One region of the Edwardsiella sp. EA181011 genome, then DNA from elsewhere that is predicted to be linked to it. Evidence: predicted binding sites of a transcription regulator. Region 1 holds the regulator's gene; each other region holds the start of a gene.

The links. The regulator PurR, encoded in region 1, represses purine synthesis genes. The targets are predictions, from matches to a motif close to CANGCAAACGTTTGCNTG.
Region 2: a site for PurR is predicted at 3,075-3,092, ahead of QY76_RS02660 (7-cyano-7-deazaguanine/7-aminomethyl-7-deazaguanine transporter). Genes of this name have one in related genera too.
Region 3: a site for PurR is predicted at 2,905-2,922, ahead of guaB (IMP dehydrogenase). Genes of this name have one in related genera too.

The regions. Positions count from the first base shown of each region.
Region 1 covers NZ_CP011364.1:2,660,673-2,664,883, reverse strand. The annotation lists gene QY76_RS11705 (hypothetical protein) at 1-681, opposite strand, end outside; gene QY76_RS19330 (hypothetical protein) at 688-1,239, opposite strand; gene purR (HTH-type transcriptional repressor PurR) at 1,244-2,269, opposite strand; gene QY76_RS18770 (YnhF family membrane protein) at 2,624-2,713, shown strand; gene sodB (superoxide dismutase [Fe]) at 2,776-3,354, opposite strand; gene QY76_RS11690 (C40 family peptidase) at 3,620-4,211, opposite strand, start outside.
Region 2 covers NZ_CP011364.1:588,034-592,244, reverse strand. The annotation lists gene QY76_RS02685 (DNA-3-methyladenine glycosylase I) at 43-642, shown strand; gene QY76_RS02680 (N-acetyltransferase) at 602-1,108, shown strand; yybP-ykoY riboswitch at 1,088-1,190, shown strand; gene QY76_RS02675 (TMEM165/GDT1 family protein) at 1,283-1,828, shown strand; gene QY76_RS02670 (OmpA family lipoprotein) at 1,977-2,636, shown strand; gene tusA (sulfurtransferase TusA) at 2,675-2,923, opposite strand; gene QY76_RS02660 (7-cyano-7-deazaguanine/7-aminomethyl-7-deazaguanine transporter) at 3,203-3,862, shown strand; gene QY76_RS02655 (glycoside hydrolase family 3 protein) at 4,054-4,211, shown strand, end outside.
Region 3 covers NZ_CP011364.1:1,435,932-1,440,142, reverse strand. The annotation lists gene guaA (glutamine-hydrolyzing GMP synthase) at 1-1,291, opposite strand, end outside; gene guaB (IMP dehydrogenase) at 1,376-2,842, opposite strand; gene xseA (exodeoxyribonuclease VII large subunit) at 3,014-4,211, shown strand, end outside.

The sequences.
Region 1 (4,211 bases):
GGTGACGAACAACAGCTGGCCATAGATAACCAGCGGGTAGCTGCCCAGCAGCTGGCTGCGGGCGGCGAAATACTGCAGGCCGAAGATCAGCCCCATCTGCGGCAGCAGCAGCGGCAACAGCAGCCAGGCACCGGGGGCCCGCCGTCTCAGGGCATACCACTCCAGCGTGCCGAGCGCCAGGATCAGCGCCAGCAGATTGACCGCCAGCGCGATGCACAGGGTATGCCACAGCGGGGCGCTCCAGTCACTGAGGCTGTACAGCCAGCTGTCATAGCGCCACTGCTGCGGCCAGCGTTGCGCAAAGGGCCAGCGCTGGGCCAGCGAAATCAGCACCAGCATCAGGTAGGCCGCAGCGGTCAGCGCCAGGGGCCAAAAGGCGGCATAGGCCGCTGACCCGCCGAGGGCGACGCGTCGTCGCGGGGGCCGGCGGCCCACGGCGACCCACAGGCGCTCTATGCCATACCAGAGCAGCAGCGCCAGCGCGTTTAAGAGCATCAGCAGCAGCGCCCCGAGGGCCGCTAGCGCCGTCTGCCCACCGTCGGCAATCCACTGCCACAGCAGCTGCGCAAACAGCAGCGGCCGCTGCGGACCGAGCAACTGCGCCAGATCCAGCGCCGACAGGGCAAAGGCCAGGACGCAGAACATGGGCAGGCGTAGCCCCGGCAGCAGCTGCGGAACCACGATACGTCACCAGCCCTGCGCCGGGGGATAGCCCAGCGCGGCGCCGATACGCAGCTGCCGCGGCGCCGCGCAGCGGGCGGCCAGATTCAGGGTAAGCAAATAGAAAAAGGGGGTCTCTTTTAACAGCAGGAGCAGCGAGAGGCTCAGGCCGTAGGGATCGTTGGGAAGCGGCAGGTCGGGCGGCTGCTGCCAGCCAAACAGCGGCGCCATCAGGCGCCACAGCAGGCCGGTTGGCGCCAGCAGCATCAGCAGGCCGGTGGCCAGGGCGATGTGGGGGGCCGCCAACAGCAGCGCCGGCGCCAGCGCATGCTGACGCTGACGCCGCAGGGTGAACCCGGCCAGCGCCAGCGCCAGCAGCAGGGCACCGGCGCTGGCCCCCAGCGCTATCCACAGCGACAGACCGAGGCTGTGACCGAGCGCGGGCCACTGCAGCAGTCGCTGCAGCGCCTGTCCTGCATCCTGTCCGGTCAGCGGCAGTAGGGTTGCCGGGACCATCGCCGCCAGCGGCAGCGCGCCGGACAGCAGCACCAGCGCGGGAAACAGGACTAGCCGAGACACGCGCTTAGCGGCGGTAGTCGATGAACGGTCCGTCGGCCACGGAGCGGCGCTCAACCAGCTTAGGATGTACTTCGATGGTTTGGGCGTCCTCGCGCTTGCTGGTAATGCGATCGAGCAGCATGTCGAACGCCATGGCGCCAAGGCGCTCCTTGGGCTGATGAATGGTGGTCAGCGCCGGGGTAAAGTAGCGGGCGTTGCGCACGTTATCGTAGCCGATGACGGAGATATCCTGCGGTACGCGCAGTCCCATCTCATCCGCTGCGCAAATGGCGCCCATCGCCATGATGTCGCCGCCGACAAACACCGCCGTCGGACGCTGTTTCTGCGCCAGAATGTTTTGCATCGCCGCATAGCCGGACTCCGGCTCGAAGTCGCCTTCGACCAGCCATGACTCCTGCGGCGTGATATTGGCCTCCTGCAGCGCCTTGAGGAAGCCGCGCAGTCGACCGCCGCCGGTGTTGCGCGATACCGGGCCGGTGATGGCGCCAATGTCGCGGTGGCCACGCTCGATCAGGTAACGGCCGGCCAGATAGCCTCCCTCGAAGGCGTTGTCCTGGATAGCGTCGGTAAAGTCGCTGCGGCGGGTTCCCCAGTCCATGACCACCATCGGGATGTGGCGGTAGTCCTCCAGGATCTCCAGCAGGTTTTCCGGGTATTCGGAGCACATCACCAGCAGGCCGTCGACGCGTTTCTGCGCCAGCATGGCCAGGTAGGCTTTCTGCTTCTCCAGATTATTGTGGGAGTTACACAGGATCAGGGTATAGCCTTGGCTGTAGCAGCTATTCTCTACCGATTCGATGACCTCGGCAAAGTACGGCGCCTCGCTGGAGGTCGCCAGCAGGCCGATGGATTTGGTGTGGTTGACCTTCAGGCTGCGGGCAACGGCGCTGGGGGAGTAGTGTAGTTCTTTAATGGCCTCCCAGACGGCGGCTTTGGTCTCGTCGGCGACAAAGCGGGTTTTATTGATGACGTGAGACACCGTGGTGGTCGATACGCCTGCGCGCTTTGCCACATCTTTAATCGTTGCCATGAAACAAATGACTCCTGGGCGTACGCGCTGCGTCGCCGTTTTGTTAATCGTTTGCCTGCGTGCATCGGAAAATACGCCTGACAGCGCGGCTCGGCGCCGGCGCGTTTGCGCAATAGGGTGACGTTTGCCATTTCTTGTTTAGAATTATAGCGTCGGCACGCGGCAGTAAACCGCAAATTCTGTCTGATCTCAGGCAAAAGGGGAAGCACTAATTGGCGATTTGCGCAGGATGTAATCATAAGATTTTCTGCGTGTTTTAAGATGTGATTTATGTAAAAATGATTTAACACGGGTTTTGTGCGAACTTTCAAGTCAGTAAAAATTGATCCGGAACGTAAAACATGAGGTGTCAGGATGGAAAACGATCTGAAGTATTCTCTGGTAACAACGGTGGTGGCGCTGGCGCTGATCGTCGTGGCCAGCCTGATCGCCGCACTGCACTAAGTCAGCGGGTGGCATAAATAAAAAAGGCGCTCGGTGAGCGCCTTTTTTATCTCTGCGGCCGGTTACGCCAGATTCTGGGCGACGAACTCCCAGTTTACCAGCGCCCAGAAGTTTTCCAGGTACACCGGGCGAGCGTTACGGTAGTCGATGTAGTAGGCGTGCTCCCATACGTCCACGGTCAGCAGCGGCTTGTCGTCGCCGGTCAGCGGGGTCGCGGCGTTAGCGGTGTTGACGATGGCCAGGGTGCCGTCCGCCTTTTTCACCAGCCAGGTCCAGCCGGAGCCGAAGTTGCCGACGGCAGACTTGGTCAACGCGTCTTTGAACGCGGCAAATGAGCCGAAGGCGGCGTTGATGGCGTCAGCCAGGGCGCCGCGTGGCTCGCCGCCGCCGTTCGGGGAGAGACAGTGCCAGTAGAAGGTGTGGTTCCACACCTGAGCGGCGTTGTTAAAGATACCGCCGGAGGCGCTCTTCACGATCTCTTCCAGCGATTTCCCTTCGAACTCCGTGCCTTTGATCAGATTATTCAGGTTGACCACATAGGCGTTGTGGTGCTTACCGTAGTGGTATTCCAGCGTTTCGGCGGAGATATGCGGTTCCAGCGCATTCATGGCGTACGGTAATGCAGGTAATTCAAATGACATAGCTCTCTCCTTAATGCTTCTGTGGCAAGACGGTTAATCCGTAAGCAACGCACGTAAGACGCCGCCGGCGGTTAGACAAAAATGAAAAAATCTTGTTGTCCGCTTGTTATGGTTTGTGATTCTAGCAAGTTTTGCCGTGAAAGACAGGGGGCAGGTGTATTTTAGCTGACTGAGTGGCGAAATGTGTAGCAGACACGCGGTGAAAACGGCGCGTGGAAGCCGGGTGTCGGGGGCCACCGCGGGGGGAGATGCCGTGGCGAGAGCGTTAGCGGATGGTTTTCGGGGTCATGACGCGGCGGGCGCCCAGGTAGTGATCCTGCCAGTAGTCATCGCCCAGATAGCTGACGCGAATCTCCTCGCCGGTGCGCGGAGACTGAATAAATTTGCCGTTGCCCAGATAGACGCCGACGTGATCGGCGGCGCCGCGCCCGTGGATCTGAAAGAACACCAGATCGCCGCGCTGCAGCTCGGCGCGCTTGACCGGCGCGGCGTCGCGCAGGTGGTACATCTCGTTAGCGGTGCGCGGCATTTTGATGTTCAGCAGATCCTGGTAGGCGTAATAGATAAGGCCGCTGCAGTCAAAGCCGGTATGGGGAGAGGTGCCGCCCCAGCGGTAGGGTTTACCTATCTGACGCATCAGCTTATTCATCGCCGTCTGTTTGGCGTGCTGATAGCGCTTCTTGTGCAGCGGACTCATGTGGATCGGCTGGCTATCCTCATGGCGGCCGGCTGCGTGGCGGGCCGTCTTAAGGGCCGAGGGGCGGCCATAGGCTTTTTTGCCCCGGTGCGACGCCGCCTGTGCGCTTGCGTGCCGCGCAAGGGGTTTCTCGCCGCGGTGGCGCGCTTTTGCCCTGTGC
Region 2 (4,211 bases), 1.9 Mb from region 1:
TGACAGGGTATGATGCGCTGAAGACTGTTATCGGGAGAACGTATGGACGACCACATGCTGCAGCGCTGTGCCTGGGTTTCGGCCGATCCGCTGTATCTCGCCTATCACGATCATGAGTGGGGTAGGCCGCTCTATGACGGGCGGGCGCTGTTCGAACTGCTGTGTCTGGAGGGGCAGCAGGCCGGGCTCTCCTGGCTGACGGTGCTGAAAAAGCGTCAGCGTTACCGGCAGGCTTTCCATGGTTTTGATCCCGCCAAGGTGGCGGCGATGACGGCAGAGGATATCGCTGACCTGCTGTTGGACCAGGGGCTGATCCGCAACCGGCGCAAGCTGGAGGCGATCGTCACCAATGCCCGGGCCCTGCTGGCGATGGCGCAGCGCGGCGAGGCGTTTTCGGCCTTTATCTGGTCGTTCGTCGGCGGGGCACCGCTGGCGCCGCCGGAGGGCGGATGGCAGGCGCTGACCCACACGTCGGTTTCTGATGCCCTGGCCCGCGCGCTGAAGCAGCGCGGTTTTACCTTTGTCGGCACCACGATCTGCTACGCCTTCATGCAGGCCTGTGGGATGGTGAATGACCATATGCCAGGCTGCTGTCTGTACCATGATGCATCCCCTGTATCTGCATCCGGCCAGGCCCGCTGATACGTCGGCGCTGCTGGCGTTGTGGCTGAAGCTGACGATCCAGGCTCACCCGTCGATACCGCCCGGCTACTGGCGCGCCAGCCTGCCGTGGGTGCGCGATGCCTATCTGCCGGAGGGGCAGACGTGGCTGGCGACCGACCGTGGACGGATCGGCGGTTTTATCTGCATATTGCCTGGCCATCTGCTCGGTGCGCTGTTCGTGGCGCGGCGCTACCGCGGACGCGGCGTGGCACAGCGTCTGATGCATCACGCTAAACGCCACCATCCCTGGCTGCTGCTGGAGGCGTACTGTGCCAACCGGCGGGCGCAGGCTTTTTACCGCCGACAGGGGTTCCACTGCATCGACAGGCAGATTCAGGCGCAGACAGGCCAGGCGGTGGCCACGCTGCTGTGGCAGCGTGGGGCGGTGCTTGAGAAAAGCGAGCGTCTTGATTACACTGCGCGCTCTTCCGTCATGGGGGAGTAGTCTGTCGGTGCGCCAGCGCCGACGCTGACGTCAACAAACTTGGTGTTATCATCATGGCGTCAGCGCCCGTCACGAGATGGGTTGACGAGACCTGTGGCCGGCCAAGGCGCACTCCGGGGTGAGGGCCTGGTCGCGCCATGTGTCTATGAGACTCACCCCGGTATATGTTCCGCTGTGTCCATTATTCTTACTCCGATGAGCTCCGTCGCCCTGGCTGAAATCGGCGATAAAACTCAGCTTTTGACGCTGCTGCTGGTAGCGCGCTTTGGTAAGCCTTTCCTGATCCTGTTGGCAATTATTCTGGCAACGCTGGTTAACCACTACTTTGCTGCCCTGATAGGGGAGCTGGTCACTCAGTTTCTCAGTCCGCAGATTATGCGCTGGATGGTGGCGGCGGGCTTCTTGGCCATGGCCGTGTGGGTACTGTTTCCCGATAAAGATGACGGTGAGATCCGCGGGGGGCATCCCTTCTGGACGTCGCTGGTGGTGTTCTTTCTGGCCGAGATTGGCGATAAGACCCAGATTGCGACCGTCCTGCTGGGCGCGCACTATCAGCATATTACCTGGGTCGTCCTGGGGTCGACGCTAGGGATGGTGCTGGCCAATGCGCCGATGCTGTGGTTCGGTGCTCGGCTGCAGCCCTACCTGAAGAGCGGCTGGGGAAGGCAACTTTCTTCCCTGCTGTTTGCGATTTTAGGAGTTGTTACCCTTATCCTGTGACGTGATTTTTGCTCCACTCATACTGAACCAATGCCCACCGAGCCGGTCAGACGGGGGCAGCGCGACCGCGGCAGGTGCCGCGCATCACGCATCACGCTATCTTGACGTCCCCGGGAGCGGGGACATTTATCGACATTGAGGTTTATTCATGAAAAAAAGCCGTTTTTGCATCGCAGGCCTGATCAGTGCGGCGCTGATCCTATCCGGATGTACCACCAATCCCTATACCGGTGAGTCTCAGGCTGGGAAGTCCGGCGTCGGCGCCGGCTTGGGTGCCCTGCTGGGCGCCGGCGTGGGCGCACTCTCCTCTTCTAAGAGCGATCGTGGTAAGGGGGCGCTGATCGGCGCGGCGGCGGGTGCGGCGCTGGGCGGCGGCATCGGTTATTACATGGATGTACAAGAGGCGAAGCTGCGCGACAAGATGCGCGGTACCGGGGTGAGCGTCACCCGTCAGGGCGATAACATTGTCCTGAATATGCCGAATAACGTGACCTTTGATTCGAATAGCAGCAATCTGAAGCCGGCCGGTGCCAATACGCTGACCGGGGTGGCGATGGTGCTGAAGGAGTACCAGAAAACAGCGGTTAACGTCGTGGGCTATACCGATAGCACCGGTAGCCGCGATCTGAACATGCGCCTGTCACAGCAGCGCGCCGACAGCGTTGCCAGCGCGCTGATCGTGCAGGGCGTGTCCGCGGGACGCATTCGCACCATTGGTATGGGGCCGGCGAACCCGATTGCAACGAACAGCACTGCCGCGGGGAAAGCACAAAACCGCCGCGTGGAAATCACGCTTAGCCCGCTGTAAGGGGCTCAGCCATGGGGTGCCCGGCCTGGTCGGGCAGCTCAGGCGCCGCCTTTGCGCAGCAGATAGCGGTAGGGCGTCTGCTCGATCTCCTGCGCCAGCAGGGCGTGATCCATAAAACGGCAGAAGCCGGGAATATCGCGGGTGGTGGCCGGATCGTCGGCGATGATCAGCAGGGTTTCACCCGCCGCCATATGGCGTACGGCCTTGCGTACCATCATTACCGGCTCCGGGCAGCGCAGGCCCAGAGCGTCTAGGGTTTTGTCCGGATTGGCGAACAGATCGGTCATGGCAGGTCTCTGAATAGCGCCGTTCAGGGCGGTCGCACGAATAAATAATCTAACGTCGCTAGGGCGTATCCCGTCATTGGCTGTGCGCGTCGCTGACGCGCACCGTTACGGGACGCGCCCTAGTGTACCCGGCGCTGCGCAGGCTGCAAAGGGCGTTAACGATTGCGTGAAAAATAACCGTTGCATCGTGGCGAGAGCCGGGTATGATCGCCGCCGCATCCGTTAAGGATGATCGTTTTCTTGGGTTCCCTCACCCCAATAACCAAAAAGGTGACATCGATGTTTAGTTTTACACCGCAGCAGCGGTTTACGGCCCTGTGTTGGCTGTCTCTCTTCCACGTCTTGATTATCACATCAAGCAACTATCTGGTGCAGCTGCCGATCACCGTGTTCGGTTTCCATACCACCTGGGGCGCCTTTACCTTCCCGTTTATCTTTTTGGCGACGGATCTGACCGTGCGTATCTTTGGCGCACCGCTGGCTCGGCGTATTATTTTGGCGGTGATGGTGCCAGCGCTGCTGATCTCCTACTGTGTCTCCGCCCTATTTTTTCAGGGGCAGTGGCAGGGCTTTGCCGCGCTGGGCAGTGTTAACCTGATGGTCGCGCGCATTGCCTGTGCCAGCTTTATGGCCTATGTGCTGGGGCAGATACTGGATGTGCATGTGTTTAACCGCCTGCGGCAGACGCGGGCCTGGTGGGTCGCACCGACCGCCTCAACGCTGTTTGGCAACATCAGCGATACGCTATCGTTTTTCTTTATTGCCTTTTACCGCAGCAGCGACGCGTTTATGGCAACCCACTGGGTAGAGATTGCGCTGGTGGATTATGCATTCAAATTGTTGATTAGCATGGTTTTCTTCTTGCCGATGTACGGCGTTATGCTGAATATGCTGCTGAAGCGGATAGCGTTTCGCCAGCGGCAGGTCTCGCCGGCGTGATTCACGCGGGATGAGGGAGACGAAACGGGGTGCGCGCAGGCGTGCCCCGTTGTCGTTTCGGGATACCGCCGCCGCTAACGGATAACTCAAGTCTATAAAAAATTCATATATATCATTATGATATATAATTTTATTTCGCTTTTTTCTGCGCTATGTTCCTCCACAGGAGAGATCTTTCTGAGGAGAATATTATGTATAGATCTGCACGGATGTATAAATACCTGCTATTGATATGCGCCCTGCTGTCGCCGTTCGCGGCGACGGCGTATTCCGCCGGAGCAGGGCAGCCGCCGGTGGTTTCCCGAGTACATCCGCTGCTGCATGTTCAGGGATACACCTTTCGCGATGC
Region 3 (4,211 bases), 1.2 Mb from region 1:
AGATGGCATCGGCGCGGCGCAGCAGGTCGCAGTACTCTTTCTTCACTTCACCCAGCACGCGTACGCCCAGGCCCGGCCCCGGGAACGGGTGGCGGTACAGCATGTCGTACGGCAGTCCCAGCTCCAGACCGATCTTACGCACTTCATCCTTAAACAGCTCTTTCAGCGGCTCGACTAGACCCAGCTTCATCTCCTCCGGCAAGCCGCCCACGTTGTGGTGCGACTTGATCACGTGCGCCTTGCCGGTGGCAGAGGCGGCGGACTCGATCACGTCCGGGTAGATGGTGCCCTGCGCCAGCCACTTGACCTGGGGCAGCTTGGTCGCCTCTTCATCGAATACCTCGACGAAGACCCGGCCGATAGTCTTGCGCTTGGCCTCCGGGTCGGCGATGCCAGACAGCGCCGAGAGGAAGCGCGCTTCGGCGTTGACGTGAATGATGTTCAGGCCGAACCGATCGCCGAACATGTCCATCACCTGCTCGGCTTCGTTCAGGCGCAGCAGGCCGTTGTCCACGAAGACGCAGGTCAGGCGCTTGCCGATGGCACGATGTAGCAGCAGCGCGGTGACAGAAGAGTCCACGCCGCCGGACAGGCCGAGGATCACCTCGTCGTCGCCGATCTGCTCACGCATGCGGGCGACGGCATCTTCAATGATGGTGGCCGGGGTCCACAGCGCGGCGCAGCCGCAGATCTCCAACACGAAGCGCTGCAGCACATGCTGGCCCTGATGGGTATGGGTAACCTCCGGGTGGAACTGCACGCCGTAGAAGCGTTTTTCTTCGTTGGCCATAATGGCGTACGGGCAGGTTTCGGTGCTAGCGACAGTGGTGAAGTCAGACGGGATCGCCGTCACTTTGTCACCGTGGCTCATCCACACGTCCAGCACGGCGTTACCGTTGGCGCTAAGGGCGTCCTGAATGCCGTCGAACAGACGACCCGGCGCCGTGACTTCTACCTTGGCATAGCCAAACTCGCGCTCGGTGGAGCTCTCCACGCGACCGCCCAGCTGCATGGCCATGGTCTGCATTCCGTAGCAGACGCCCAGGACCGGGACGCCGGCCTGGAATACAAACTCCGGCGCACGCGGGCTGCCGGCTTCGGTAGTGCTCTCCGGGCCGCCGGACAGAATGATGCCGCTGGGGTTGAACTCGCGGATCTGCGCTTCGCTGACATCCCACGCCCACAGTTCGCAGTAAACGCCAATTTCACGCACGCGACGGGCCAATAACTGGGTGTACTGTGAACCGAAATCCAGGATCAGGATACGATCTTGATGAATATTTTGCGTCATTAGGGGCTCTGTATTGGCAAATTGATCGGGCAAAACGGTACAAACTCAGCGGGCCCGGCGCAGCGCCGGGCCCAGCTCGCCGGGTTAGGAACCCAGACGGTAATTCGGTGACTCTTTGGTAATGGTCACGTCGTGTACGTGGCTCTCCTGAATACCGGAGCCGGTGATACGCACGAACTGCGCCTTGGTGCGCAGCTCATCGATGGTCGCGCAGCCGGTCAGCCCCATGCAGGAGCGCAGGCCGCCCATCTGCTGGTGTACGATCTCTTTCAGGCGGCCTTTATAGGCCACGCGCCCTTCGATGCCTTCCGGCACCAGTTTATCGGCGGCGTTATCGCTCTGGAAGTAACGGTCGGAGGAGCCCTTAGACATTGCGCCCAGCGAGCCCATGCCACGGTAGGACTTAAAGGAGCGCCCCTGGTACAGCTCGATTTCCCCCGGAGACTCTTCGGTCCCGGCCAGCATGGAGCCGACCATGACGCAGGCGGCGCCGGCGGCCAGCGCCTTGGCGATGTCGCCGGAGAAGCGGATACCACCATCGGCGATCACCGGAATGCCGGTCCCTTCCAAGGCGGCGACGGCGTCAGAGACGGCGGTGATCTGCGGTACACCGACGCCGGTCACGATACGGGTGGTACAGATTGAGCCCGGTCCGATACCCACTTTGACGGCGTTCACCCCGGCGTCGGCCAGTGCCTTGGCGCCGGCGGCGGTGGCGACGTTACCGCCGATGATCTGCAGCTGCGGGAATTTAGCGCGGGTTTCGCGAATGCGCTGCAGCACGCCTTCGGAGTGACCGTGAGAGGAGTCGATCAGCAGCACATCGACGCCGGCCTCGACCAGCGCGGCGATGCGCTCTTCGTTACCGGCACCGGCGCCGACGGCGGCGCCGACGCGCAGGCGGCCATGCTCATCCTTACAGGCGTTCGGCTTGCGCTCAGCCTTCTGGAAATCTTTCACGGTGATCATGCCGCGCAGGTGGAAGCTATCGTCTACCACCAAGGCCTTCTCTACGCGCTTTTCGTGCATGCGCTGCAGCACCACGTCGCGGGCTTCGCCCTCTTTCACCGTCACCAGACGCTCTTTCGGCGTCATCACGGCGGTGACCGGCTGCTCCAGGTCCGTCACGAAGCGCACGTCGCGGCCGGTGATGATCCCCACCAGCTGGTTATCTTCCGTCACCACCGGGTAACCGGCAAAGCCGTTACGCTCGGTCAGGGCCTTCACTTCGCGCAGGGTGGTGCTCGGCGTCACGGTCTGCGGGTCGGTCACCACGCCGGATTCGTGCTTTTTCACCCGGCGTACTTCTTCGGCCTGGCGCTCGATGGACATGTTCTTATGGATAAAGCCAATCCCCCCTTCCTGCGCCAGCGCAATGGCCAGACGCGCTTCGGTGACGGTGTCCATGGCGGCGGACAGCATAGGAATGTTCAGGCGAATAGTGGTAGTCAGCTGAGTGCCAAGTTCGGCGGTGTTCGGCAGAACGGTAGAATGGGCAGGAACTAAAAGAACGTCGTCAAACGTCAGGGCTTCTTTAACAATACGTAGCATGGGCAATATCTCACCAGAGAGGAAGGTCAAACCAGATTTAATATTGCCGCGGCATTATACAGGCCGGAATCGGTTGCCTCCAGCATTTTTTTCAAAAATATCTTGCGATGCATGTTCATGCATGTAGTATCGACTAATTAACAGTATGATTTTAAGTTTGATCTAGGTCACATGACGCAGCCTGTTACCCCCACCATCTTTACCGTCAGCCGGTTAAATCAGACCGTGCGCCAGCTGTTGGAGCTGGAGATGGGGCAGATTTGGCTGTCGGCCGAAATCTCCAATCTTTCCCAGCCCGCCTCCGGCCACTGGTATTTCACCCTCAAGGATGACAAGGCACAGGTGCGTTGCGCCATGTTTCGCAACAGCAACCGCCGCGCCACCTTTCGTCCGCAGAATGGCCAGCAGGTCCTGGTGCGCGCCAGTATCACGCTGTACGAACCGCGCGGCGACTATCAGCTGATCGCCGAAAGTATGCAGCCGGCGGGCGACGGCCTGCTGCAGCAGCAGTTCGAGGCGCTCAAGCAGCGTCTGCAGGCCGAAGGGCTATTTGACGTCGGCCACAAGCAGCCGCTGCCGTCGCCGGCGCGCTGCGTCGGGGTGATCACCTCCACCAGCGGTGCGGCGCTGCACGACGTGCTGCATGTGCTGCGCCGGCGCGATCCGGCCCTGCCGGTGGTGATCTACCCCAGCGCGGTGCAAGGCGCCGAGGCTCCGGCACAGTTGGTTGGCGCCATCAAACGCGCCAACCAACGGGCGGAGTGTGACGTCTTGATCGTCGGACGCGGCGGCGGATCGTTGGAGGATCTGTGGAGCTTTAACGACGAGCGGGTCGCGCGGGCGATCTTCGCCAGTCGTATTCCCATCGTCAGCGCCGTCGGCCATGAGACCGACGTCAGCATCGCCGACTTTGTCGCCGATCTGCGCGCGCCGACCCCCTCGGCGGCGGCCGAAGTGGTCAGCCGTAACCGGGACGAACTGCTGCGCCGTCTGCTGAGCCAGCGTCAGCGGCTGGATATGGCGTTGGATTATACCCTCGCGCGCCGCCGTCAGCGCCTACAGCAGCTGCGTCACCGCCTGGAGCAACAGCACCCCCAGCTGCGTCTGGCGCGCCAGCAGGCGCGACTGCTTAGCCTACGCCGCCGCCTGGAGGAGGCCATCGATACCCGGCTACGCCTGGCGGAGCGACGCTGGCGCCTGGGCGGTGAACGCCTGCAACAGCACTCTCCGGCGCATACCCTGCGCCAGCAGCAGTACCGCCTGCAGCTGCTCAGCCACCGATTGGAAAGTCAGCTGCAGCGTAGCGTGGCTGCCCGGCGGGAGCGCTTTGGCGCCCTGTGCTCACGCCTGGAGGGCATGAGCCCCCTGG